One region of the Alcanivorax sp. HI0083 genome, then DNA from elsewhere that is predicted to be linked to it. Evidence: predicted binding sites of a transcription regulator. Region 1 holds the regulator's gene; each other region holds the start of a gene.
What was found. Region 1 encodes sigma-54, which starts transcription at its own class of promoters, with help from an activator protein. Its sites were predicted from a motif close to TGGCACNNNNNTTGCTNT; they were not measured.
Positions count from the first base shown of each region.

Region 2: glnA (glutamate--ammonia ligase) is a predicted target of sigma-54. The motif match lies at 2,597-2,614, and genes of this name have one in related genera.
Region 3: A3754_RS03065 (ammonium transporter) is a predicted target of sigma-54. The motif match lies at 1,475-1,492, and genes of this name have one in related genera.

Region 1 is NZ_LWFX01001463.1:1,101-11,380, forward strand. Features, by position in the region: gene A3754_RS22170 (C13 family peptidase) at 1-1,197, shown strand, start outside; gene yjgA (ribosome biogenesis factor YjgA) at 1,222-1,761, opposite strand; gene pmbA (metalloprotease PmbA) at 1,797-3,152, shown strand; gene A3754_RS22185 (BPSS1780 family membrane protein) at 3,209-3,955, shown strand; gene mgtE (magnesium transporter) at 4,042-5,406, opposite strand; gene A3754_RS22195 (HPr family phosphocarrier protein) at 5,512-5,781, opposite strand; gene rapZ (RNase adapter RapZ) at 5,845-6,705, opposite strand; gene ptsN (PTS IIA-like nitrogen regulatory protein PtsN) at 6,812-7,285, opposite strand; gene hpf (ribosome hibernation-promoting factor, HPF/YfiA family) at 7,301-7,600, opposite strand; gene A3754_RS22215 (RNA polymerase factor sigma-54) at 7,640-9,103, opposite strand; gene lptB (LPS export ABC transporter ATP-binding protein) at 9,338-10,063, opposite strand; partial or broken gene lptA (lipopolysaccharide transport periplasmic protein LptA) at 10,060-10,280, opposite strand, start outside.
Region 2 is NZ_LWFX01000187.1:48-8,552, reverse strand. Features, by position in the region: partial or broken gene glnL (nitrogen regulation protein NR(II)) at 1-26, opposite strand, end outside; gene A3754_RS02005 (DUF4124 domain-containing protein) at 168-929, opposite strand; gene glnA (glutamate--ammonia ligase) at 1,075-2,481, opposite strand; gene A3754_RS01995 (sulfurtransferase TusA family protein) at 2,711-2,962, opposite strand; gene A3754_RS01990 (tRNA (5-methylaminomethyl-2-thiouridylate)-methyltransferase) at 2,970-4,055, opposite strand; gene A3754_RS01985 (metallophosphoesterase) at 4,226-5,173, shown strand; gene A3754_RS01980 (alpha-L-glutamate ligase-like protein) at 5,222-6,208, opposite strand; gene A3754_RS01975 (inactive transglutaminase family protein) at 6,208-7,743, opposite strand; gene A3754_RS01970 (RimK/LysX family protein) at 7,743-8,360, opposite strand.
Region 3 is NZ_LWFX01000287.1:439-5,638, reverse strand. Features, by position in the region: partial or broken gene A3754_RS03080 (50S ribosomal protein L3 N(5)-glutamine methyltransferase) at 1-382, opposite strand, end outside; gene A3754_RS03075 (hypothetical protein) at 529-903, shown strand; gene A3754_RS03070 (EVE domain-containing protein) at 900-1,379, shown strand; gene A3754_RS03065 (ammonium transporter) at 1,518-2,843, shown strand; gene A3754_RS03060 (hypothetical protein) at 2,840-3,472, shown strand; gene A3754_RS03055 (dicarboxylate/amino acid:cation symporter) at 3,568-4,902, shown strand; gene A3754_RS03050 (hypothetical protein) at 4,899-5,165, opposite strand.

The DNA.
Region 1 (10,280 bases):
TTCAAGGACGGAGAGCTTATCAAGGGTTCGGTGACGTATCTGGACGATAATTCCTACCAGGGGGAGTTCCGTGATTTTCAACCGCACGGGAAGGGGCTCTGGGTCACCGCATCAGCCGAACAGTTTGAAGGCACCTTTGCCGACGGTTACATGGTCAAGGGGACTTACCGTAACGAGGAAGGTTACCACTATCAGGGCGAGTTCGATTTCTTCACCTTTGAAGGCAAAGGGGAACTGACCCGTCCGGATGGCGTGGTAATTCATGCGTCTTTTGAAAACGGCCATGCGGAAGGCCCGGGGACGCGCACGCGGCCCAGTGATGAGGGCAAGCCCGTGGTGGAAAAGGGCTTTTTTGTGCAGGGCGATTACTACCCCAGTGAAAAAGCCTGGCGGCAGCGCAAGCAGCAGCAGGCGGCGGCCATGGAAGCGCGGTTGTATACCGAATCCAGCCGATTACAGTCTGTCTTGTCCTCGTTGGCGCCCCAGCGGCCCGGTGTGCGCGATGTCTATTTGCTGGTAGTCGGCGGTGACGGCACCGAAGCGGTGTTTGCCCGTGAGGTGGACTGGGTGGCGGAACGGTTGGGCTCGGTGTTTGATTTGAAACGTCGCCATGTCCGCTTGATCAACGGTGGTAGTGATGAGCTGCCTTTGGCCACCCGCACCAGTGTGCAGGAGAGTCTCAAGGCGCTGGATGCCTTGCTGGACCCTGAGGAAGATTTATTGCTGGTGCATTTTGTCAGCCATGGTGCCCGTAACGGTGATCTGCTGCTGGATGATAAAAGCCTCAAGCTTAACAACCTCGCCGTGACCGATGGCAAGCAGTGGTTGAATGGATTGTCTGCCCGGCATCAATGGCTAATCGTGTCTGCCTGTTATTCCGGCAAGTGGGTGGAAGGCCTGGCGTCGCCGGAGCGGGTCGTGTTTTCCTCTGCGGCGGCGGATCGCACTTCGTTCGGTTGTGGCGATGATTCCGAACGGACCTGGTTTAGCAAGGCGTTATACGGCGAAGTGATGGCAGCCGGGATCAATGATCCGCAAGCCTGGTTCGAAGCAGCCAACGAAAAAGTGTCGCTGATGGAGAAAGAACAGGGCATCGAAGGTGACGCCCATTCCCAGCCACAGAAAGCCGTGGGTGAGCAGTTTTTACGTTGGTGGCAAGCGGATAAAACAGCCCTGATGGTACCGGAGCGGCGTTGATATCGCTTTGGATTACGTGCCGAGTCAGTACAGCGGTGCGGTTTTATCCAGCTGGTTGAGGTAATTGATTAGCTTGCGTCGCTCGCGCTTGAATTTTTCCTTTTCCGCAGGCGGTGCAGCAGCGGGGTCTTTCACTCGCGCTTTCAGGGCGTTACGCGTCAGGTTGCGCAGTTGCTGGCGGTCGCCGTGGGGAAAGAACTCCAGAATTTGTTGCAAGGTGCTTTCCGCATCTTTGGGTTGCTCGCAGGCCGCAATCTGCTCCACCCAGTTGCTGAGGCGCTGCTGGCGAAAAGGGTCATTGAGGAGCTCCAGCGCCTGAATGATCTGTTCGCTGTTGGTTTCGCGAATGAGCCGGCCGATGTATTGGGCATGACGGCGGCGTGCTTCGTGGCTGGTGATGCGTGTGGCTTCAACCAGCGCGTATTGCAGATCGTCACGCAATGGCAGGCGCTCTCGCTCCACCTGTTTCATGTCCATCAGTAACAGACCCAGCTCTTGCAAGGCATTGTCTTCGCGTTTTTGCTGGCCCTTGCTGGTGATCTGGTCGTCGCTATACTCGGTCATAACTGTTTAATACCCATCAATGGAACCGCTATTTTATGTCTGATTCCTCCGCAACGACAGCCGAACTCGATAATACGCAGCTACAACAGGCCAAAGATACGGCTGCCTGGCTTATAGAAGAGGCCAAACGACAGGGGGCCGATGCGGCGGAAGTGGGAGTCAGCCTGTCCCAGGGCTATTCAGTCAATGTGCGGCAGGGGGAAGTGGAAACGGTGGAATTCCACCGTGACCGAGGTGTGTCGGTGACAGTGTACAAGGGGCAGCGCAAAGGTCACGCCAGTAGCTCCGATGATAACCGCGACAGTTTGCGGGCGACCCTGGCCGCCGCCACGGCCATTGCCGGCTACACCGAAGAAGACCGTTATGCGGGGCTGGCGCCAGCGGCGGATCTGGCAAAGGAAGTGACAGACCTGGATCTGTATCACCCCTGGGCCATGGATACCCAGTCTGCCATTGAGCAGGCATTGCGTTGTGAAACCGTGGCCCGTGACGATGCGCGCATCGTCAATTCCGAAGGTGCCTCCGTCAATAGCGGGTCCAGCCTGCGGGTGTATGCCACCTCGGAAGGGTTTTTGCACGGCTACCGTGGCACCCACCACAGCCGTGTGTGCAGTGTGGTGGCGGAAGATGAGGCCGGTATGCAGCGCGATTACTGGTATGACGGTGGGCGTGTGGGGGATCGCCTGGCGTCTGCCGAAGCGGTGGGTGAGCAGGCCCGTGAGCGCGCCCTGGCGCGGTTGGGTGCTGAGGTGCCGCAAACCGGTGAGCTGCCGGTGATCTTCGCCCCGGAAGTGGCGTCGGGTCTGTTGGGGCATCTGGTCTCTGCGATCAGTGGCGGGGCACTGTATCGCCGCAGTTCTTTTCTTCAGGACAGTCTGGGCAAGGCGGTGTTACCGGCCGGGTTTCAGCTCACGGAAAACCCGCACCTGGCGGCGGGTAATGCGTCTGCGCCCTTCGATGGTGATGGCTTGCCCACCCGGGCTCAGGCGTTTGTGGAAGACGGTGTGCTGAAACAGTATGCGCTGGGCTTGTACGCCAGCCGCCGTCTGGATATGGCGCCCACCGGCAATGGTGGGGGGGTGCGCAATGTACGCATTACCGATACCGGTGATTCGCTGGCTGCACTGATGGCCAGGGTGCCGAAGGGTATTCTGATCACTGAAGTCATGGGCCAGGGCATCAATCTGGTGACCGGAGACTATTCTCGCGGGGCAAGCGGTTTCTGGTTTGAGAACGGTGTCATACAAGGTGCACTGCAAGAGTTTACTATTGCCGGTCATCTGGGGGAGATGCTGTTAGGTATTCAAGGTAGCGGCACGGATGTGGACTATCGCGGCAATATTGCCTGTGGGTCCCTGTTGTTGTCGCCTGTCAAGATTGCCGGTCGCTAATTTGCCCTGGTGTGATTCGTTTATTTTTTGACTCGGGAAAGGGAAGGAACCAGCTAATGAGTGATATGAATCCGTATCAACAGCCGCAATCGGATGTGGCCAACGCGGCGCCGGCCAGCGCCAATGAATTCACCATCATCGCGCCACGGAAAATCAGTGTGGGGGATGCCATGGGCTGGATTGGCAAAGGCCATGGCATGCTCAGTGGGCACTGGGGTGTGGTGCTTGGCGCGCTGGTCGTGACGGTGCTGATCACTTCTGCCTTGCAGATCATTCCGCTTCTGGGCGCGATTGCCCAGATACTGCTGACGCCGCTGCTGTATGCGGGCATCGTGAAAATCTTTCATCGTATCGATACGGAAAACCGTTCTGATTTCTCGGACCTGTTTGCCGGGTTTTCTGATCGTACCAATCCATTGATCATGACCGCCGTGGCGCAGTTTGTGGTGCTGCTGGTGGCGGGTGTCGTATTGGGCGGCCTGTTTTTCCTGCTCGGCCGTGACGGCAGTACTGCAGCTATCGTGGTGCTTGGCCTGTTAGCCACGGTGGCCATGTTTGTCTTCATGTTCCTGTTTTACTTCGCCGTGCCGTTGATCTTCCTGGGGCAGAAAGGGGTGGTTGATGCCATGAAGCTGAGCCTGGATGCCTGCCTGAAAAATATTATTCCCTTCATCGTTTATACCCTGGTGATCTCCCTGATCCTGGTGGTGGCGGCGATTCCGCTCCTGTTGGGGTGGTTGTTCGTGATGCCGATTCTGGCCGGTGCGTACTACGTATCGTTCAAGCAGCTGTTTGTGGAATAAGTGCTGCAGCAGAAGGTGATGCACAAAAAAGGCGCCGCATTCGGCGCCTTTTTTGTTGTTGTGGGCCAATGAAGGCCGGTGTCTTGTTACGTTAGCAGGTGTGCATACAGCACCGTGGCCAGGCCGAGGAAAGCAAAGAAGCCGACAATATCGGTAATGGTGGTCAGCACCACGGACCCGGCCAGGGCCGGATCAATGCCCAGCTTCTTCATGGTGATGGGCAGCAGGGCGCCGGCGCTGGCCGCCATGACCAGGTTGATCACCATGGCGGCGGCGATGACCAGTCCGAGGTTGGGGTCGTTGAACCACAGCCCGGCGGTAATGCCGATCACGGTTGCCCAGAGCAGGCCATTGATCGCGCCCACGGACAGTTCCTTGAACAGCAGGTAGCGGGTGTTGTTGGACTGGATCTGGCCCAGCGCCATGGCGCGGATGACCAGAGTCAGTGTCTGGCTGCCGGCAATGCCGCCCATGCTGGCCACGATGGGCATCAGGATGGCCAGCGCCACCACTTTTTCCAGGGTGGCTTCGAACAGGCCGATGACGGCCGAGGCGGCGAGCGCGGTCAGCAGGTTGATACCCAGCCACAGGGCCCGGCGCCGGGCGGTTTGCCACACGGAGCCGAAGGTATCTTCGTCTTCATCCAGGCCGGCCATGCTCATCAGTGAGTGATCCGCTTCTTCGCGGATTACGTCAACCACGTCATCAATGGTGATCCGTCCCACCAGCATGCCGTCTTCGTCCACCACCGGGGCGGTTACCAGGTCGTGGCGTTCGAAGATTTTTGCTACTTCGTGGGCGGGCAGGGTGGCGGTAATGGATTCCGTGTCGGTGATCATGGCTTCACGCACGGTGGTGCCCGGGTCGCTGATCAGTACCTTGGTCAGCGGCAGCAGGCCGATGAACTGGTTTTTCCGGTTCACCACGGCCAGGTTATCCGTGGTGCGAGGAATTTCGCCGCGGCGACGCAGGTAGCGTTGAACAACTTCGAAGGTGATCTCCGGGCGCACGGTGATCACGTCCGTGTTCATCAGGCCACCGGCGGTGTCTTCCGGGTAGCTGAGCACATGCTCCAGCCGTTCGCGGTTCTGTTCGTCCAGGCTGGCCATCACCTGGGAGGTGACATGGTCCGGCAGCTCTTGCAGCAAATCCGCCAGGTCATCCGTGTCCAGTTCTTCTACCAGCGATACCAGTTCGTCAGTGGACAGGTTGCGCAGCAGTTCTACCCGGACCTCTTCGCCCAGGTATTGCAGGACTTCGGATTCCTGATCTTTATGCAGCAGCTGCCAGAGAATTTCCCGTTCCCGTGGCGGGGAGGATTCCAGTAAATGTGCCGCTTCCGCGCCGGGCAAATTGTTGATCAGCTGACGTACCTGGGTATAGGTACCGCTGGCCAGGGCGCGGTTAATGGCTTTTAAATGCTGTTGGCTACGGCTGCTATCGGCGGGCATGGCTCCTCCTTGCTGGAAGAGAGTTTACACGAGGCGGTGTGAAGGCCGAAGCGTGGCCGGTGGGATGGCGGTAAAGAGTGGTAAATTCCCCGGTGATTCGCGGGTTTACTCGCCTTCGTCGAAACAGCGGGCGAACAGGTCTTCCAGTTCGTCCATGGCGTGTTGTTCGTCTTCCCCTTCCACCTGAAAAGTGACGCTACTGCCTTTCGCTGCGCCAAGCATGAGCAGGCCCATGATGCTTTTTGCGTCGATGGTCTGGCTCTTGTGCAGGACCAGAATGCGGCTGTCGTAGCGGGAGGCCACGCTGACCACTTTGGCGGCCGCGCGGGCATGCAGGCCGAGTTTGTTGATTACGTCGAGTTTTTTTTCAATCATCGGGCGTCTTGTGGTCAGAAGTGATCTGAAAGGGAAAATGCCGGGTGTCAGGCCATGGTTGCCTTATTGCTCTCGGGGGAGTTCCCGGTGGCGAACCTGAAGCGCAATGCCTTTGTCGCGCAGGGTCCATGCCAGCTGCTCGGTGATAAAGACTGAGCGATGGCGCCCGCCGGTGCAGCCGATGGCGACGGTCACGTAGCTGCGATCACTGTGGGCAAACGCCGGTAACCAGCGCACCACGAAATCGCCGATGTCCTTGAGCATGTCGTGACTGGCCTGATGCTGGCTGAGGAAATCGATGATGCAGTCATCCTTGCCGGTAAAGGGGCGCAGGTCTGCATGCCAGTGTGGGTTGGGCAATACCCGTACATCGAACACCAGGTCCGCGTCGGTGGGCAGGCCATTCTTGAAGCCAAAGGATTCCAGCTGCAGAGACAGGGCGGCTTCACGGTGGGCCACCCGCTCGCGCATCAGGTTGCGCAGGGTGTGGACGTCGTGGTTGCTACTGTCGATAACCAGGTCGGCGCGCTGGCGGATGTTGGCCAGCAGTTCCCGTTCATGGCCGATGGCGTCGGCCAGTGAGCGCTCGCCAGTGCCCAGCGGGTGGCGACGACGGGTTGCGCTGAAGCGGGTCTGCAGGGTGTGGTCATCCGCGTCCAGGTAGACGATTTCACTGTGTACCTGCTGTTCGTTCAGGGCTTCAAGGATGTTGTCGAAAGCCAGTAACTGGGCGGGGAGGTTGCGGGCATCAATGCCCACAGCGACCCGTTCAATCGGAGGCTCGCCCTCGCTGAGCTGTTTCGCCAGTGTCGGCAGCATGCCGGCGGGCAGGTTGTCGACACAATAAAATCCCTGGTCCTCCAGCGCTTGCAGTGCGGTGGTTTTCCCGGACCCGGAACGGCCACTAATAATCGTGAGTTTCATGGTTGCACCGCTGGCACGCCACACGCAGCGCGCTGGCACGCAAGATGGATAGACAAGGTGGCGTTTGGGGCGTGTTGCATGATGCGTGAAAGCCTGTTGCGTTCCTTCATGATGCCAGTCGCAACTCCGCTTCGGATTCTACGGCAGTCTGGTAGAGGTGCTGGTTGTCTGTGCTGTGGCGCAGTTCGGCGCGGTAGCTGTCGTCGTTGAACAGGGATGCCAGGTGGCTAAGTGTCTTGAGGTGCTGTTCCGGGTTGTCCTGGGGGACCAGCAACACAAACACCAGGTCCACGGGGTGCCCGTCAACGGCGTCGAAATCGATGGGGCTTTCCAGTTTCAACAACAGGCCGACTGCTTGCTGGCAATGTCCGAGCCGGCAGTGGGGAATGGCAATGCCTTCGCCAATGCCTGTGGAGCCCAGTTTTTCCCGGGCGACCAAAGCATCGAAGACCTCCTGTTCATTGAGGCTGTCACAGCTGGCCGCGGCCAGCTGTGCAACCTGATCGAGCAGTTGTTTCTTGCTGCTGGCCTGCACGCCGTGATGGGTGCGGGCCAGAGTCAGTAGTTCGCGAACTCGCATAATTGTCGCTTTGGGTTAGTGACCGTGCTTGTGGCTGACGGCCTTTTCCTTGTGTTTGAGAATCTGGCGGTCCAGCTTGTCCGTCAGTTTGTCGATCGCTGCATACATGTCTCCGGCCTCAGCGGTGGCGAAGACATCGGCCCCGGAAATATGGATTGTGGATTCGGCTTTATGGGTTTTCGGTTCCGGAGAGAGAATAACCTGGACGCTGGTGATTTGATCGAAGTGGCGCTCCAGGCGGGAGAACTTATCACCCACATAGGCACGCAAGGCATCGGTAATATCCAGGTGATGACCGCTGATATTAATTTGCATGGCTGGCTCCTTTACCTGTTTGGGATCCGTCCTGGCGCCCTACACCAAACGCTTGCGGGCGCTGGAAGACGGTATTCGCATCGCCTCTCTGTATTTGGCGACGGTCCGGCGCGCTACATTGATTCCCTGCTCATTCAGCAAGCTGGCCAGCTTGTTATCGCTGAGCGGCTTGCGGGGATTCTCGGCAGCGACCAGCTTCTTAATAATGGCACGAATAGCGGTGGAGGAACACTCACCGCCGCCGTCTGTTCCCACGTGACTGGAAAAGAAATATTTCAGCTCAAAGACACCGCGGGGTGTCATCATGTATTTCTGGTTGGTGACCCGACTGATGGTCGATTCATGCATCTCAACGGCGTCGGCAATATCCGCCAGAACCAGGGGCTTCATGGCTTCATCGCCATAATCGAAGAACCCTTGTTGCACATCGACGATGCGGGTGGCCACCTTGAGCAAGGTGTCATGGCGGCTCTGCAGGCTCTTGATGAACCATTTGGCTTCCTGAACACAATTGCGCAGATATTGCCCGTCTTCACCGCTGGTGGTGCGGGCGATATTGGCGTATTGCTGCTGCAGATTGACCCGGGGAAGGACGTCGTCGTTGAGGCTGACCTGCCAGCGGCCCTGGTGCTGACGGACGATCACGTCGGGAACGGCGTAATCTACCTGGGGTTCGCCGATCTGCTCGCCGGGGGCCGGGTCCAGGGTGCGTAGCAGGGACAGGGCCTCCAGCAGGACGTCCTCGCTGATCTGCAGGGTGCGACGCAGGGCGGCGTAGTCGTGTTTTTCCAGCAGATCCAGGTGGGCCAGCAGGGCACAGGCTTCGTCGCGCAGGGCGGTATCGGCGGGCAGTTGGCGCAGTTGCACGCCCAGGCAGTCCGCCAGATCGATGCTGGCCACGCCGACGGGGTCGAACTGCTGCAGACGGTGCTGCACGGCAAGTACTTCGTCGCGCTCCAGTTCATCGCCTTCGGTGAGCAGGTCTGGCTGGGCGTTCACCATGTCGACAATATCGTCCAGCGGTACGGTGATGTAACCGCGGTCGTCCAGGGATTCAATGATTGTCATGGCGATAATGCGGTCCACATCGCTCATGGGAGTCAGGTTCAACTGCCAGAGCAGGTGGTCCTGGAGGTTGCCGGAGACGGCGTGGCGTTGTTGCCATTCGTCTGCGTCGTCGGGGAGGGAGGCGGTGGCGCTGCTGGTCTGGCCGGAATAGACATCATCCCACTCGGTTTCCACGCCAGGCTCGTCCTGCACCAGCTCTTCCAGGGCGTCGTCACGCTCGGTGTCCAGCCCCTCGTCCTGACGTTCTTCGTCATGTTCGGGCAGGCTGTCGTCCCCGAAATCGTCGGCCAGCTCCAGCAGCGGGTTGCTTTCCACGGCTTGCTGGATCTCCTGGCGCAGGTCCAGCGTGGACAGCTGCAAGAGGCGTATGGCTTGCTGCAGCTGCGGCGTCATGGTGAGCTGCTGGCCAATTTGTAGTTGTAGTGTGGGCTTCATACTGCTCGGTATTCTGCGGATCCCCAAAACCTGAGAATACCAAGCCAGTTACCTAACAAGCAATATTTGTGCCAGAATATTTTGTGTGGTAGGGACGTCAGTTGATAAGTGATAGTGGACAGTTGACGGCTACGCGGAAAAGTATTGTCTTGATCTGAAAGCGCAAGAGGCCGCGTCCATAGTTGGGCGCGGCCTCCACGGTTTTGAGTGGTCGCGACAGCTGTGCACTGTCAACTACAATCTGAAGTCGGCGCCCAGGTACACATCCCGCACCTGCTGGTTGGCAAGGATGATGTCGGCATCGCCGGAGGCAATGATATGGCCGGCGCTGACGATATAGGCGGTATCGCAGATATCCAGCGTTTCACGGACGTTGTGGTCGGTGATCAACACGCCGATGCCGCGGTCTTTCAGGTGGCGGATAATGCCCTTGATATCGTTCACCGAGATCGGGTCAACCCCGGCAAAGGGTTCGTCCAGCAGGATGAAATCCGGGTCGGTGGCCAGGCCGCGGGCAATCTCCGCCCGGCGGCGCTCACCGCCGGACAGGCTCATGCCCAGCGAATCGCGAATGTGCCCGATGTGGAATTCCTTGAGCAGGCTTTCCATGCGTTCGTGGCGCTCTGCCTTGCTCAGTTCCTTGCGGGTTTCCAGAATCGCCATGATGTTCTCTTCCACCGTCAGGCGACGGAAGATGCTGGCTTCCTGGGGCAGGTAGCCAATGCCGCGCTGGGCGCGACCGTGCATGGGCAGGTGGGTGATGTCGCCGTCATTGATTTCGATGCGGCCGGCATCCGCTTCCACCAGGCCAACGATCATGTAGAAGCAGGTGGTCTTGCCGGCGCCGTTGGGGCCCAGCAGGCCAACGATCTGACCGGCTTCCACGTCCAGGGAAACGTCCTCGATGACCCGGCGGCCCTTGTAGCTTTTTGCCAGGTGGTGGGCGCGTAAGTGGCTCATGGTGTGCTGGGCTCCGCATCAGGTGAGGCGGTGTTGCTGTCCTCACTGGGGGTGTCTTTTTCGTTGCTGGAATCGCCACCGGTGGTGTCGGCGTCACCGCTGGTTTCGCGGGTTTGATTCTCGGCGGGGATCACCAGGCGAACCCGCTGGTCGCCTTCACTGCTGGCATCCACGCGCTTGGAATCGAGGCTGTATTCCACCTTGGCGCCTTCGAAGG
Region 2 (8,505 bases), on a different contig from region 1:
ATGTCACCCATCAGAAATTGGCCCATAACAGGGCACAAGCAATTATCAGGCCACCTGTAGATCAGCCCGACAAAGCGGGTATCAGCGGCCTGCAGCACAGGCGTAAAAGCCTGCTATTGATGAGTTTAAAGGGAAGGAAGGGCAGGACGCACCATTAAGGTGCACCATTAGTTGTTGCGGATGCTCCGATTCGGTTTTGCCGGCTTGGCCGCGGTGCCCCGATCTGCACCACCACCCACGCTGGCAGCGCCCCCGGTTGACGCACTGCCACCCACATTGGCCGAGCCACCACGGTCGGCTGCACCACCGACTTGCGCAGCACCACCGTTACTGCCACCACCGGGGAAGTTGCGGAAGTCACTGACCGTGCTGCGGTGAATGTACACTTCCACCGGCTCGGAGGTGATACGGGTTTCGCCATCCTCGCCCACCACTTTCACGATCAGGTTATGCACCCCACGTTCCGGCGCATCCAGCTGCATCGCAGGCTGCTCTGCGCCATTATCCAGCAACACCAGGCTATCACCGGGCTGCAGCCCAGGTTGCAGGTTCACGGACACATACACAGCATCAGTCGGGTTACGCAGTGTGGAGCCGCTTTCCGGGGAGGTAATGGTCAGCGATGTGTACTCCTCCACCGTGGGGTCCGCCGCCTCTTCCTCTGGCGCCGACACCGCCTCCGGCATTTCCACCTTCTTGATTGGCACTGTATTGGTGGTTTTCAGTTTCACTTCCTCGGAGCGGCTGTTCTCTCCAGGCTGATCCGTGAATACCACATTGCCTTTTTCATCGGTGGTCCGGTAAATCTTCGACGCCGGCGCATCAGAAGCCTCTGTCCGGCTGGCCCCGTCTTCCTGTTCCGCGGTGGCCGCCAGGCTTGATCCAGAGATCAACCCCAAGGCAACAACGGCAATCAGCGACTTCTTCATTGTTATCTCCCTATGACTGTCCTTGATTCTGGCCTGACTGCTGCGCCCAGAAAAGGGGTAAGTGCACAAAATAGCACGCTTTTTTTCAGGCAAAAAAAAGCCCCCGACTAGCGGGGGCCTCTTTTCTGCTGCTTCCCGAAGGAAATTAGCAAGAGTAGTACATATCGAACTCAACCGGGTGCGGGGTCATGTTCAGACGCTCGATCTCGCCACGCTTCAACTCGATGTAGCCTTCCAGCATATCCTTGGTGAACACGTCACCTTCGGTCAGGAAGTCCATATCTTCTTCCAGGCAATCCAGCGCCATGGTCAGGGTGTGCGCCACGGTGGGGATGTCTTTCGCTTCTTCAGCCGGCAGGTCGTACAGGTCTTTATCCATGGCATCGCCAGGGTGCATCTTGTTCTTGATGCCGTCCAGGCCAGCCATCAGCAGGGACGCAAAGCACAGGTACGGGTTCGCAGACGGATCAGGGAAGCGAGCCTCAATACGACGGGCCTTGGCGCTGTTCACGAACGGAATCCGGATGGAAGCAGAACGGTTACGGGCAGAATAGGCCAGCATTACCGGGGCTTCAAAGCCGGGCACCAGACGCTTGTAGGCGTTGGTGGAGGCGTTGGTGAAGGCGTTCAGGGCGCGGGCGTGCTTGATGATACCGCCGATGAAATACAGCGCTTCGTCAGACAGGCCAGCATAGCCGTCGCCGGCAAACAGGTTCTTGCCGTCTTTGCCCAGAGACACGTGCACGTGCATACCGGAGCCGTTATCACCGATCAGCGGCTTGGGCATGAAGGTAGCGGTTTTGCCGTAGGCGTGAGCCACGTTGTGTACGCAGTACTTGAGGATCTGTACTTCGTCTGCCTTGGCAGTCAGGGTGTTGGCGCCAACGCCGATTTCACACTGGCCTGCGGTGCCCACTTCGTGGTGATGCACTTCGATGTTCAGGCCCATGGATTCCATGGCAGAACACATTGCGCCACGCAGATCGTGCAGGCTGTCTACCGGCGGAACCGGGAAGTAGCCGCCTTTCACGCCCGGACGGTGACCGATGTTGCCACCTTCAAAATCTTCATGGGATACCCACGCCGCTTCTTCAGAGTGGATGTTGTACATGGAACCCTGCATGTCGGACTTCCACTGCACGGAATCAAATACGAAAAATTCCGGCTCCGGACCAAACAGCGCAGTGTCAGCAATACCGGTGGATTTCAGGTATTCCTCGGCACGACGAGCAACGGAGCGCGGGTCGCGCTCGTAACCTTGCATGGTGTTCGGCTCAAGAATGTCACAACGCAGGTTCAGGGTGGCAACGTCAGTGAACGGGTCCAGTACAGCGGATTCGTCATCCGGCATCATGACCATGTCGGATTCGTTAATGCCTTTCCAGCCAGCGATGGAAGAACCATCGAACATTTTGCCGTCCTGGAAGAAATCTTCATCGATTTCGCCAACCGGAAGGGTTACGTGCTGCTCCTTACCACGGCTATCGGTGAAGCGCAGGTCCACCCATTTCACATCGTTTTCTTTGATCAGTTTGAGGGTCTTAACAGACATTATCTTGCGTCCTCCTAAGGAACAGCGGGTTTGTCTCTGACTCGTCGTACCGCTCTGGGTAAGGGCAGCACAAGGAGCCGGTATTCTCGGCCACTGGGCCAGCTTTGCCAATAGGGAGGCAAATACCGTGCCAGCCCTTTTTTAGCGCATTCTCCGCCTAAATCGCAGAAACCAGGGAAGATGATTCATTTTGGTGCACAGCAACGGTGCACTCAATAAGTGCGAAGCACTAAAACAGTGCACCGTTATCTTCGCCCACTTGCAGCACCACAAAAACTTCGTTGCCCTGCTCGCCCATTTCCAGCACCTCGTGGCCGTTAATTCGGCACCAGGCCGGGATATCGCTCAACGCGCCAGGGTCGGTGCAGACCACTTTCAGCGTATCGCCAGTGGCCAGGGTTCTTACCTTATTCTGGGTCTTGATCACCGGCATGGGGCACAGCAGCCGACGCACATCCAGTTCGTTAAGGGGAGAGGTCATCGTCGAATCAACCCACATTCCAGCTGGCCAGTACCGCATCCGGCTGTGCCGGCGCCACGGTAATCTCCCGGGCGACCCCATCAGGGCTACGCACTTCCAGGGTCACCGTCTCGTCAACCCGCCCCTTGGAGTAACGGGCCACAATGGCAGCCGCCTGCTCCAGCTCCGCCTCGCTGCCAAACTCACCATCCACCAGTGCCAACGGCCCCGGGCAGCTCACCGTAGTAAGGCTGGTGAACTGGTAGCGATAGCCTTCCAGAAAGCGGTTTTCGCCTTCTTCTCGGCTGATGATCAGCTTGTAATGGGGCTGCGGACGCAGGTGACGCCCCACTTTCAGTAGCATGATGTCGTCCAACTCGTAACGGCGCTCGTTGCGAGCCTTCCACAGGTCGGCCAGCTTGTTGGAATAGGATTCATCGGTCAGGAAACAGCAACCGCCGGCGGGCTGGGCAAAGTCATCCAGCCCGAACTTGGCGGCCAGCGCCATCTGCGGCTTGCGATTGCGGCCAGAGAAGTCGTGCAGCTCGTCCCGGTTAACCCAGCCTTCGCGCTCGGGCAGGGTGGGCGGCAGGTTCTGGGCGCACAGCGGGCGCAGCAAGCGGTCATCCGCACCGGACTCCTGGCTGATGATCGGCATGGTCTCCTTGCGCTGGCTCTTCGGGCGCTGACCGATCACTTCACCGGTAACAATAAAATCGAAGCCCCGGTCACCCGCCAGTTCGCGGGCCTTGTTAATCATCAGCGTGGCCTGGTTGACCATGAAGATCTTGCAGTCCAGACAGGGATTCAGGTTCGCGCCATAACCGTGTTTGGGGTTGAGCACCACATCCTTGTACTCCTCGGAGATATCAATGATGTGCATCTTGATGCCCAGCTGCTCCGCGACCCACAAGGCGTTGTTGCGCTTTTCCTTGTCCTTGTCCTTTTTGCGGATGGCATGGGTATGCCCTTCCACGCAGAAGCCGGTGTAGAAGTTAACCCCTTCCACCTCGATGCCCTGCTCCTGCATGACTTTCACCGCCAGCATGGAGTCCAGTCCACCGGACACCAGAGCAATGGCGCGGCGCTTGATTGGTTGGCTTGCCTCTGTCATCGAAAAACCTGCGTTGCTGTGGGGACAGCTCAAAAATTGGGCGGCGCAGTATAGCAATCGCGGGCCCAGGGCGCATCCTCCCGATGGCCGCCGCACCCACCGGCTGTCACTTCACCGTCATGCCGGTCCGCCACACTCGGCCCCCCATGTAATTGAAATTGCTTTGCTTTATGCGCCCAAGACTTCGCTGGCTGCTGATGGCGTCACTGTTTTCCCTGATCGCTGCTTCGCTGGGCTGGTGGTGGCATACCCCCCACGGCCCCTGGCTGGTTCATCAGGAGCCCCTGGCCGGGCAGCGAATCTGCGCTGTGGGAGATGGCGGCTGGGGCAATGCACCGTCCATGGCCATGGGTCAGGCGCTGGTGAACCTGGAATGTGACCAGGTCCGCTACCTGGGCGATCTTGTCTATCCGGATGGCATCACCAGTGCCGACGACCCCTTGCTGGAAAGCCGCTTTCTCACTCCCATGAAACCGGCCATGGACGCGGGCATCCCCTTCTATCTGGTGCTGGGCAACCATGACTGGAAAGGCAGCGGCGAGGCCTGGCTGCAAGTGGCGCGACGCTACCCGCAAGTCCACTTTCCTCACTTCTATTATTTTGAACAATGGCCGGACGCCTGTGCCTTCAGCCTGGAGACCACCTGGTTCGAAAAATGGTATTACTTCCGCCGCCAGAGCAGCTGGCTGGAACAGGCCCAGGATACAGCTCGCCAGCACGGCTGCCGCTTCAGCCTGGGCTTTGCTCACCACCCCATGTTCAGCACCGGCTCCCACGGTGACGCCGGCGAGATGATCAACCTGTCACTCAAGCCCAAACTACTCGGCCACCTGGACTTGCTGGTAGGCGGTCATGACCACGTGCTGTCCGACGAGGGAGAATACCAGGGCACCCGCCAGCTGATTTCCGGGGCCGCCAGCATCAACAACGACCTGGGCCCTCCCAGCAAACAGCAACGCTTCACCCGTGCCACCCACGGCCTGGCCACCATTGATCTGCGAGACGATAGAGGGACAATGCGAGCGGAGTACCGGTTCTACAGTGTGCTGGGCAACCCACAGGACCCATTGATCACACTACTCTGGCAGGGCAACCAACAGGGGGAAGGGATTCGCTGAAGCGGCTTGCAAAGGCAGGAAAGCGACAGGCTTGCCGCTTGCTCACGGTTACTCTTCTTGCGCCGCCACCGGGCCGGCAACCGCAAACTGTTGTTTTGAGAATGCCACACGCTCAGCCACCGGACGGGTTTCGTCTTTCAGGGCCTCAAGCTGCTTCTCGACAATCTGACAACGGCGCAGCAGACCATCGTCCATGGCGATCTGGATATTCAAGCCCGGGCGGGCATTCAGCTCCAGCATCATCGGACCATGCTCATGATCCATCACCAGATCCACCCCCAGATAGCCCAAGCCGGTCAGGTCGTAGCAACGGGCCGCCAGCTCCAGACACTCCTGCCAGTCCGGCACGGTGAGCCCGGCCACCGGGTTCGCAGTATCCGGGTGACGCTCGATTTTCAGATTATGCCAGGTGCCACCCAGAGTGACCCCGGACGCCAGGTCCAGCCCCACGCCAATGGCGCCCTGGTGCAGGTTTGCCTTGCCCTGGGATTGCCGGGTAGGCAGGCGCAGCATGGCGGCTACCGGATACCCCTTGAGCACGATGATGCGGATATCCGGCACCCCCTCGAAACTGATCCGGTTGAACAGTTCGGTGGAACGCACCCGGTATTCGATCAGCGCCTGGTCGCGATGACCGCCCAGGGAATAGATACCGGAAATGATCCCGGAGATATGGTGCTCCAGCTCTTCGGTGGTGATGATGCGCCCGGAGGCGGAGCGGAAATAATCCTCAAAACGATCGGCAATCACCATGATCCCATCGCCGCCAGCGCCTTGTGCGGGCTTGATTACAAAATCCCGGTGCTGCTCCACCACCCGGTGCAGGGTACTGATTCCTTGCTCGGTAGCGATGGTGCCATACATGTGCGGCACCCGGATGCCCGCATCCAGCGCCATCTGCTTGGTCTGGATCTTGTCGTCCACCAGCGGGTACAGGCTGCGCTTGTTATAGCGCAGGATATAATCGCCGTTGCGCTGGTTAATGCCCATCACGCCACGGGCGCGCAAAGCCTTGCGGGTTTTCGACCAGAACATCAGCGCTTATCCCCGTCCACCATGGCACGGAACCGCAACAACTCGGTGAGGCGATAGCCCCGGTAGTGCCCCATCAACACCATGATTGCGGCCAGGCACAGCAACACGCCCGGGAAGGTGAACACGAAATACACCAGCGGCTGCCACACCATCAGCAGATGACAGAAAATGGCTGCTACCAGCGTGCCCAGTGCCACCTTCAATGACTGGGTGCCTCCACGCTCCTCCCAGACGATGGAGGTCCGCTCGATCACCATGGTCAGGATCACCATGGGGAACAGCGCCACCGACAGACCCGAGCCCATGCCCAGCTTGTAGCCCAGCAGGCTGATCAACGCCATGGCAATCACCACAAAGGTCAGCACCACAGAAAGCCGGGGCAATAACTGTAATTTGAGATGCTCAAGATAGGAGCGCACCGACAAGCCGATGGCGGTGATGGAGGTAAACAGCAATACCCCCCAGACTACCTGCGTCTCACGGAACGCCAGGGCGATCAGCACGGGGGTAAATGTCCCCAGGGTTTCCATGCCGATCAGCGAACGGATAAACAGCACCAGCATGACGCCCACCGGAATCATTACCAGAATGCGATACAGTTGCTGGGCAGGTAACGGCAGTTCGTAAAGGGAGAAATCGATAAAACTGCTCACGTCTTTCAGACGCAGGGACTGGGCCAGCTGCAACGCGCTCATTTCATTTTCGTGCACGCTAAAGCTCACGTCCGCAGACTTGCCGCCCTCGATATTCAGCAGCGGCCCTGGGCCGCTCCACCAGACCAGACGATCTTCCGGCAGACCCTGCTGGCCATTGAGCGGATTGAAGTACAGCCATTTCTTGCCGTTGAAGCTGCGCAGCCACAGCTCCGGCTGCTGCTCCTGGCTTTCCGCCAGGCGTAGCGTATGGACTGGCTCGGCCGGGATATGCGCCACCGCCAGCAGCAAATCAATGACATTGGCCCGGTTCTCCGGGCTCACATCGCTGCCCAGCAGCAACTGGACATTATCGTTCTCCAGTTCATTGACCCGCTTGATGGTCTCGCTGATAAAGGTTTCCACATCCGCCGAGTGCTGGCGAATCGGCTCCAGCAGCGCGTCGGCGGCCAGCTTATCCGGGCCATCCAGCGTAGGAGCCGGGCGGAATTGGGGGCCGGGGTCATTTTCCGGGGCATCCGCATAGCGCGGAGTCAGCATGAGGCGGTAATAAAGGTACTGGTTGCCTTCGGCGCGACGGGACGACCAGGTCACCTGCCGGTTGCCCTTCTCCACATTCACGTTCACGCCGTAATTGTTGGAGATAAAGCTTTCATTGAGGGTGGTATAACCCACTCCCAGCGGCGGCACGAACATGCGCACCTTGACGGGCTTGTTGGCCTTGGCCGAGAAAGACACTTGGGCATCGACCACCCACACCGGATCTTTCTCGTCCTGGCTCAGCGGCACATTTTGTACCAGCAACTGGTAAGCAATACTGCCGCCCCCCAACAAAAGCAGGAAAACGGCAAGCAGCCGCGCTTGCAACTTCACAGAACCCATTATAGCGCCTCGGCAGCCTCCATCGTCTCGTCGTCGCTCTCGACAACCTTGTCTTCACTATTGTCTTCACTGGCCTGACAACCGGGTTCGCCCACCGCCATTGATAGCGACGGATCCACCAATGCGCCCAGGCCCTGCAGCGCTTCGGAACCCATCAGCAACGGATAACGAAACTCGCTGCGGTCTGTCAGGTTAACGTCAATCTGTTCCTGGCGCTTGCCCATGCAGACAGTCAGGGTCACCACCGGACGACGGCTATAGTCCCGATCACCCGGCGACACACTCTCTGCCCGTCGCTTGATACGCACATGCCCCGATAAAGGCAGCTCCACATCATCCCATTGTTCCGTGGTAATACCCCAGTCTTCCCGATCATCGCGGTCGATGGCCAGGTCGAATTCGACCATTTCCACGCCATCGCGCTCAAACGTACGGATATAACGGGCGCTCAGGGAGGCTGAACCTGCGCCGGTATCCAGTTTGGCAGGCACGGTAATGCCCAACTCCTTGATATGCACGTTTTCGTGCAAGCCATAGATCATCTTGCCGGAAGACAGATCAGCCATCACCGCAAAGGGCGACAAGACCAACAGCGAAGCAAGGAGTGTACGCATCATAACAACCTGATTGTAAAAGCATTACAGCCCGATCACGGAGCCACCGGCTCAGCCTCTGACCCGCCCCCCGGAAAATGGTTGCGCCATTCTAGGCGATCATCGGGCCTATCGCAGGCTCAACCGTGAAATTTTGAAGTTGTTCACA
Region 3 (5,200 bases), on a different contig from region 1:
GCGTAAAGGACTGCTCAATCAGCTCGGCCAGCGGCGAACGCGGTATCAGCACCCGCTCATCCACATAGAACGGCAGGCCGCAAAACCAGGCTTCATGGGTCAGATAAGGAACCGGGACACGATCATTCACCCGCTTAACCAGTTGACTCACATACCCACTGATTTCAGAGGGCAGCAAACGGGCATCGAGAATCCGAGGGTCACTCTGTAGAGGCAACGCCAGCTGATGCATCAACAGCGCCAGGGCTTCATCCCAGGGGTCATCGTTACCGTGGCCAAAGAACACCCCGCCACTGCGCAGCATGCTTTCGCCGAAACGCAAACAGTCGCGGACAGTTTGCAGGGCGGCCATGGCCTCATTCTGTTGTTGCGAACTGATCACGCATCTACCTCCACCAACACGCTACTGACAACTGCGCCGATCACCCCTGATCCTGCACCGTTGACGAACACCAGCAAAAAGAAGCGCTGAAGATTAGCACAGAATCGGTTATAAAAGCCTGTCACGCTTGCAGTAAAGGGACAGTAATGAGTGCGGTTACGGTAACGCAGGAGGGCCCCTTCGCCCTGGTCGAGCTAAAGAAAGGCACCCAGGTGGATATGCGCGTTCAATTGTCCATTTACCGGCAGCGGCTACGTTTGTTCAATCAGCACCAACAGCGTAAACAGCTCACCATCTACGTCGGCCAAATCAAAGGGCTGGATTACACCGCCGCGCGCTATTCCTGTGGCGAGGATTTTGCGCAAATTACCGAGGCCAAGGCCATGGTCCTGGAAAGTATACTCAACCGTACCTATGCCAATATGATGTTGAAGCTTAACAAGCCGGCCTTTCCCGTTTACATTTGTGGCAGCATCAACCAGGCCAAAGAGTGCCTTCTCAAACATCATCCTCAGGAGTGAGCACTATCTGGTTATTAAAAACAGAACCGGATGCTTTCAGCATCGATGATCTGCGCAACAGCAAAAATGCCACCAGTGGCTGGGATGGCGTGCGCAACTACCAGGCTCGCAACCGGCTACGCGATGAAATGAAAGCCGGCGATACGGTGCTGATCTACCATTCCAGTTGTGCGGTGCCCGCCATCGTTGGCGAAGCTCGCGTAACCAGCGCCCCCTACCCCGATCCAACCCAGTTTGACCCTGCTTCAGATGGCTATGACCCACGCAGCACCCGTGAGATGCCCCGCTGGTACCAGGCCGATATACAGTTTGCCTGCCTATACCCTCAGCCATTAACACTGAAACAGATCAAGCATCACCCCGAATTTGCTGACATGGAGCTGGTGGTGCGACCTCGCCTGTCGGTGCAAAAAGTATCTGAACGACAGCTCCAGCTTATCCGGCAGATAAGCCAGCCCGTGGATGCCACCGCATAGGGCACCCCGCGCACCACAAACAACCTCAGCACCACAACAGGGCGCCTGTTAATACAAAATAACTAAGAAGCCCTGATTCTATCGGCTATACGCGCTGGCACAGCGGTTGCAGTCCCCTCTTCTCATCACCAATGACGAATGGGATTCACCACTATGCTGCTGCGACGCTATCACTGGCTTTCTCTGCTGATTCTTCCCGAGTTCGCCAACGCCGACACCCTGACCGCCACCGATACAGTCTGGATTGCTATCGCTGCGGCGCTGGTGTTCTTCATGCAAGCGGGTTTTGCACTGCTTGAGAGCGGCCTGAGCCGGGCGAAGAACTCACTGAACGTGGTCATGAAGAACTACATGGACCTGTGTGTCGGCACACTGGTGTTCTGGGCCGTGGGTTTCGGGCTGATGTTCGGCACCAGCACCAATGGCTGGTTCGGGCAGGACCAATTCATGCTCAACCAGGCCGATGGCAGTACCTGGGCCATGCTCCTTTTCCAGATCATGTTCGCGGCTACCGCCGCCACCATCGCCTCAGGAGCCATGGCAGAGCGCACCCGCTACGTGGGCTATTTGTGTGGCGCGGTGGTGATCACCGGCCTTATTTATCCGCTGTTCGGCAACTGGGCCTGGAACAGCAATGGCTGGCTCGCCCAGATGGGCTTTATTGATTTCGCCGGTTCCACGGTGGTCCACAGTATCGGCGGCTGGTGTGCACTGGCCGGTATTCTGGTGGTAGGCCCGCGACTTGGGCGTTTCGACAACCAAGGCAAGCCACGCACCATTCCCGGCCATAACCTTTCCTATGTGGCATTGGGCGGTTTCATACTCTGGTTCGGCTGGTTTGGCTTCAACGGGGGCTCGACCCTCTCTGCCAGCGTGGATATCGCCAAGGTGAACCTGAATACCCAGCTGGCCGCCGCGGCCGGTGCCGTGGGCAGCGTTATCTACCGGATGGCAAGTCGCCGCCCGGTATTACTGACAGAAACCGTGAATGGCAGCTTGGCGGGGCTGGTGGCGGTGACCGCCGGCTGCGCAGTCATGACACCGGGCTTCGCCATCATCACCGGCCTGGTAGCTGGCGCGCTGGCGGCCTTCGGTGCCCGAATCCTACTCGCGTTTCGCCTGGATGACGTGGTCGGTGCAGTCCCTGTACATGCCTTCGCCGGCGCCTGGGGCACCCTGGCTGCCGGCCTCTTCTATGACGGCGACCTGTTCAATGGCCAACGTGTGATGGTGCAGCTGCTGGGCGTGATCGTGGCATTCGGCTGGGCATTCTTCACCGCGCTAATCATGTACATGCTGGTATCTATTCTTGCCGGCTTGCGGGCGCCGGCGCTGCATGAACAACGGGGACTGGATCTCAGCGAGCACGCCGAAACCGGCTACCCGGAATTTCCCCAGAACACGCTCTATAGCAGCGAAACCTATAATCCGGACAGAGCCCACGGTCAGGAGCAACACCCATGAGCTCCGCACCCATCAACCAAAGCGTCCAGCGTCGACGGCGCGCTATCGTCACCGGCCTTACGCCCTACATGAATGAGCCGGTCCTGCTGGAGGCGGTCAGCCACTGGCAGCAGCATTACGCGGAGCGACCCAGCTTTTCCCTGCAGGGCTTTGTCAGCGATCTGTGTCGCCTGTTCGACTTGGGCGAACGGCGCCACCATATTCACATGAGCCTGGTGCAAGCGATGACGCTTTCCGACAGCGAACTGGCCGCCGATCCATTGGCCAACAGCAACCACAACCACACCGAAGCGCACCCGTGCACCCATGCGTTTCAGTGCCTGCTCCAGGCCCTGTGGCAGGGACTTGGCAAACGGGCAGCCAGCCAGATACAGCTGGATTTGGGTGCACAACTGCGCCAGGCCAGCGTTAGCCCCGAAACCCGCCTGACCATGGAATACTGGCTACAATCACCGGACCAATCACTGAGCCCCCTACCCTTGACCAGCTTGCGAGACCAACTGAACCGCACCTATGTCCTGCTATGCGAACGGCTGGGCCCTGTCGAGGCGGATCGACAACTCAAGGCGGCGTACCAGGCAACGCTGAACCGACTGGATGACAAGGAGGCCCTGCAAACCTTGATGTAGCACTGCCCCACTGTGCACCGAGACAGGATCAGGTACTCTCAGGGATCGAATAAGCAAAGGCAGGGGTGGCCATTGATGGCCACCAGGGGGAGACAGTGAAATTACACCACCAGATATTCATTGCCATGCTGGCCGGCGCACTGGCAGGCAGTTTCACCGCCGAATCCAGTACGCTACTCGGGCTGCCTGTGCTCAGCGGCTACGATCTGGTGGGAACCCTGTTTATCAATGCCCTTAAAATGGTCGTCATTCCGTTGATTGTGACAGCCATTATCAACGGCATGGTGGGCGTCGGTGATGGGCAGAATCTGGGCCGAATGGGCCTGAAAACCGTGGCCCTGTACATGACTACCACTCTGGTAGCCGTGCTGATCGGCCTCATCGTGGTCAATCTGTTCAGCCCTGGCATTATCAACGATCAGCCCGCACGTGAATTACTCGGTCTGGCCACAGAAACCGAGGATGCGCTGGCCAAAATTGAAGGCCGTGGGGCCGGCGATTTCACTGATATTCTCCGCCAGATGCTGCCGCCTAACCTGATAGCGGCCGCCGCCAATGGCCAAATGCTTGGTCTGATCGTCTTTTCGCTGCTGTTCGGTTTTTTTCTGCGAACCGAACGCAACCCCTCCGGCCAGAGCCTGCGCAACATTATCGATGGCATTTACCAAGTGGTGATGAAAATCACCATGCTGGTCATTCGTTTCACGCCCCTGGGCGTATTTGCGCTAATAGCCGCCACGGTAACCCGCACCGGTATGGATGCCATTGAGCCGCTTGCCTGGTTCTTCCTCACCGTACTGGTAGCACTGGGCCTGCATGCTTTTGTTTTCATGCCGATCCTGATTGCGCTGGCGACCAAGCGCTCGCCACTTCGCCATATTCAGGCCATGACGCCAGCGCTGCTCACCGCGTTTTCCTCCGCCAGTTCAGCCGCCACGCTGCCTCTGACCATGGAATGTGTACAAAAACGCTCCGGTGTATCGACTCGCACCAGCAGCTTCGTGCTGCCATTGGGTGCCACCGTCAACATGGACGGAACCGCATTGTACGAGTGCGTGGCGGCCATGTTCATTGCCCAGGCCTACGGCATGGACTTGTCGTTGACCACCCAGTTCATGATTGTGATCACCGCACTGCTCACCTCCATCGGCGTGGCCAGCATTCCCGCTGCATCACTGGTAGCGATTACGGTGATTCTTGGCGCCATCGGCCTGCCGGCAGAAGCCATTGGGCTGATTCTGGTCACCGATCGCGTGCTGGACATGTGCCGCACTGCGGTCAACGTCTGGGGCGACAGCGTGGTCACCGTGGTGCTGGCACGCAGTGAGGGAGAAGAACAGGTATTGTCGCTACCGGTCTCCGAGATGGAATCGGTAACGACAACAGGCGGGCAAGCGGGCCGAGATGCAACCGCCAGTGAACAGCCTTAGAATGCGTGCGCAAACCCACCATTATCCCAGTCGCGCTTGATGGCAACTGCAGCACTGGCAATAACAGGCACCATGCAGGCAAACGCCAGCATTACGGAAAACAGGTTTTCACCGTTGTTTCCAAGCCCCGCCACGATCAAAACCGTCACGGCAATCGCAATCATCAAGGCCAGGGTGTCTTTAAACAAACGAAAGAATAAAGTCATAACAATTGCTCCCTTAAATGCTTTATGTGAACACATGTTAACTTTATAATTCACCAAGTCAACACCTGTTCACAACATTATTTTTTGTTCTG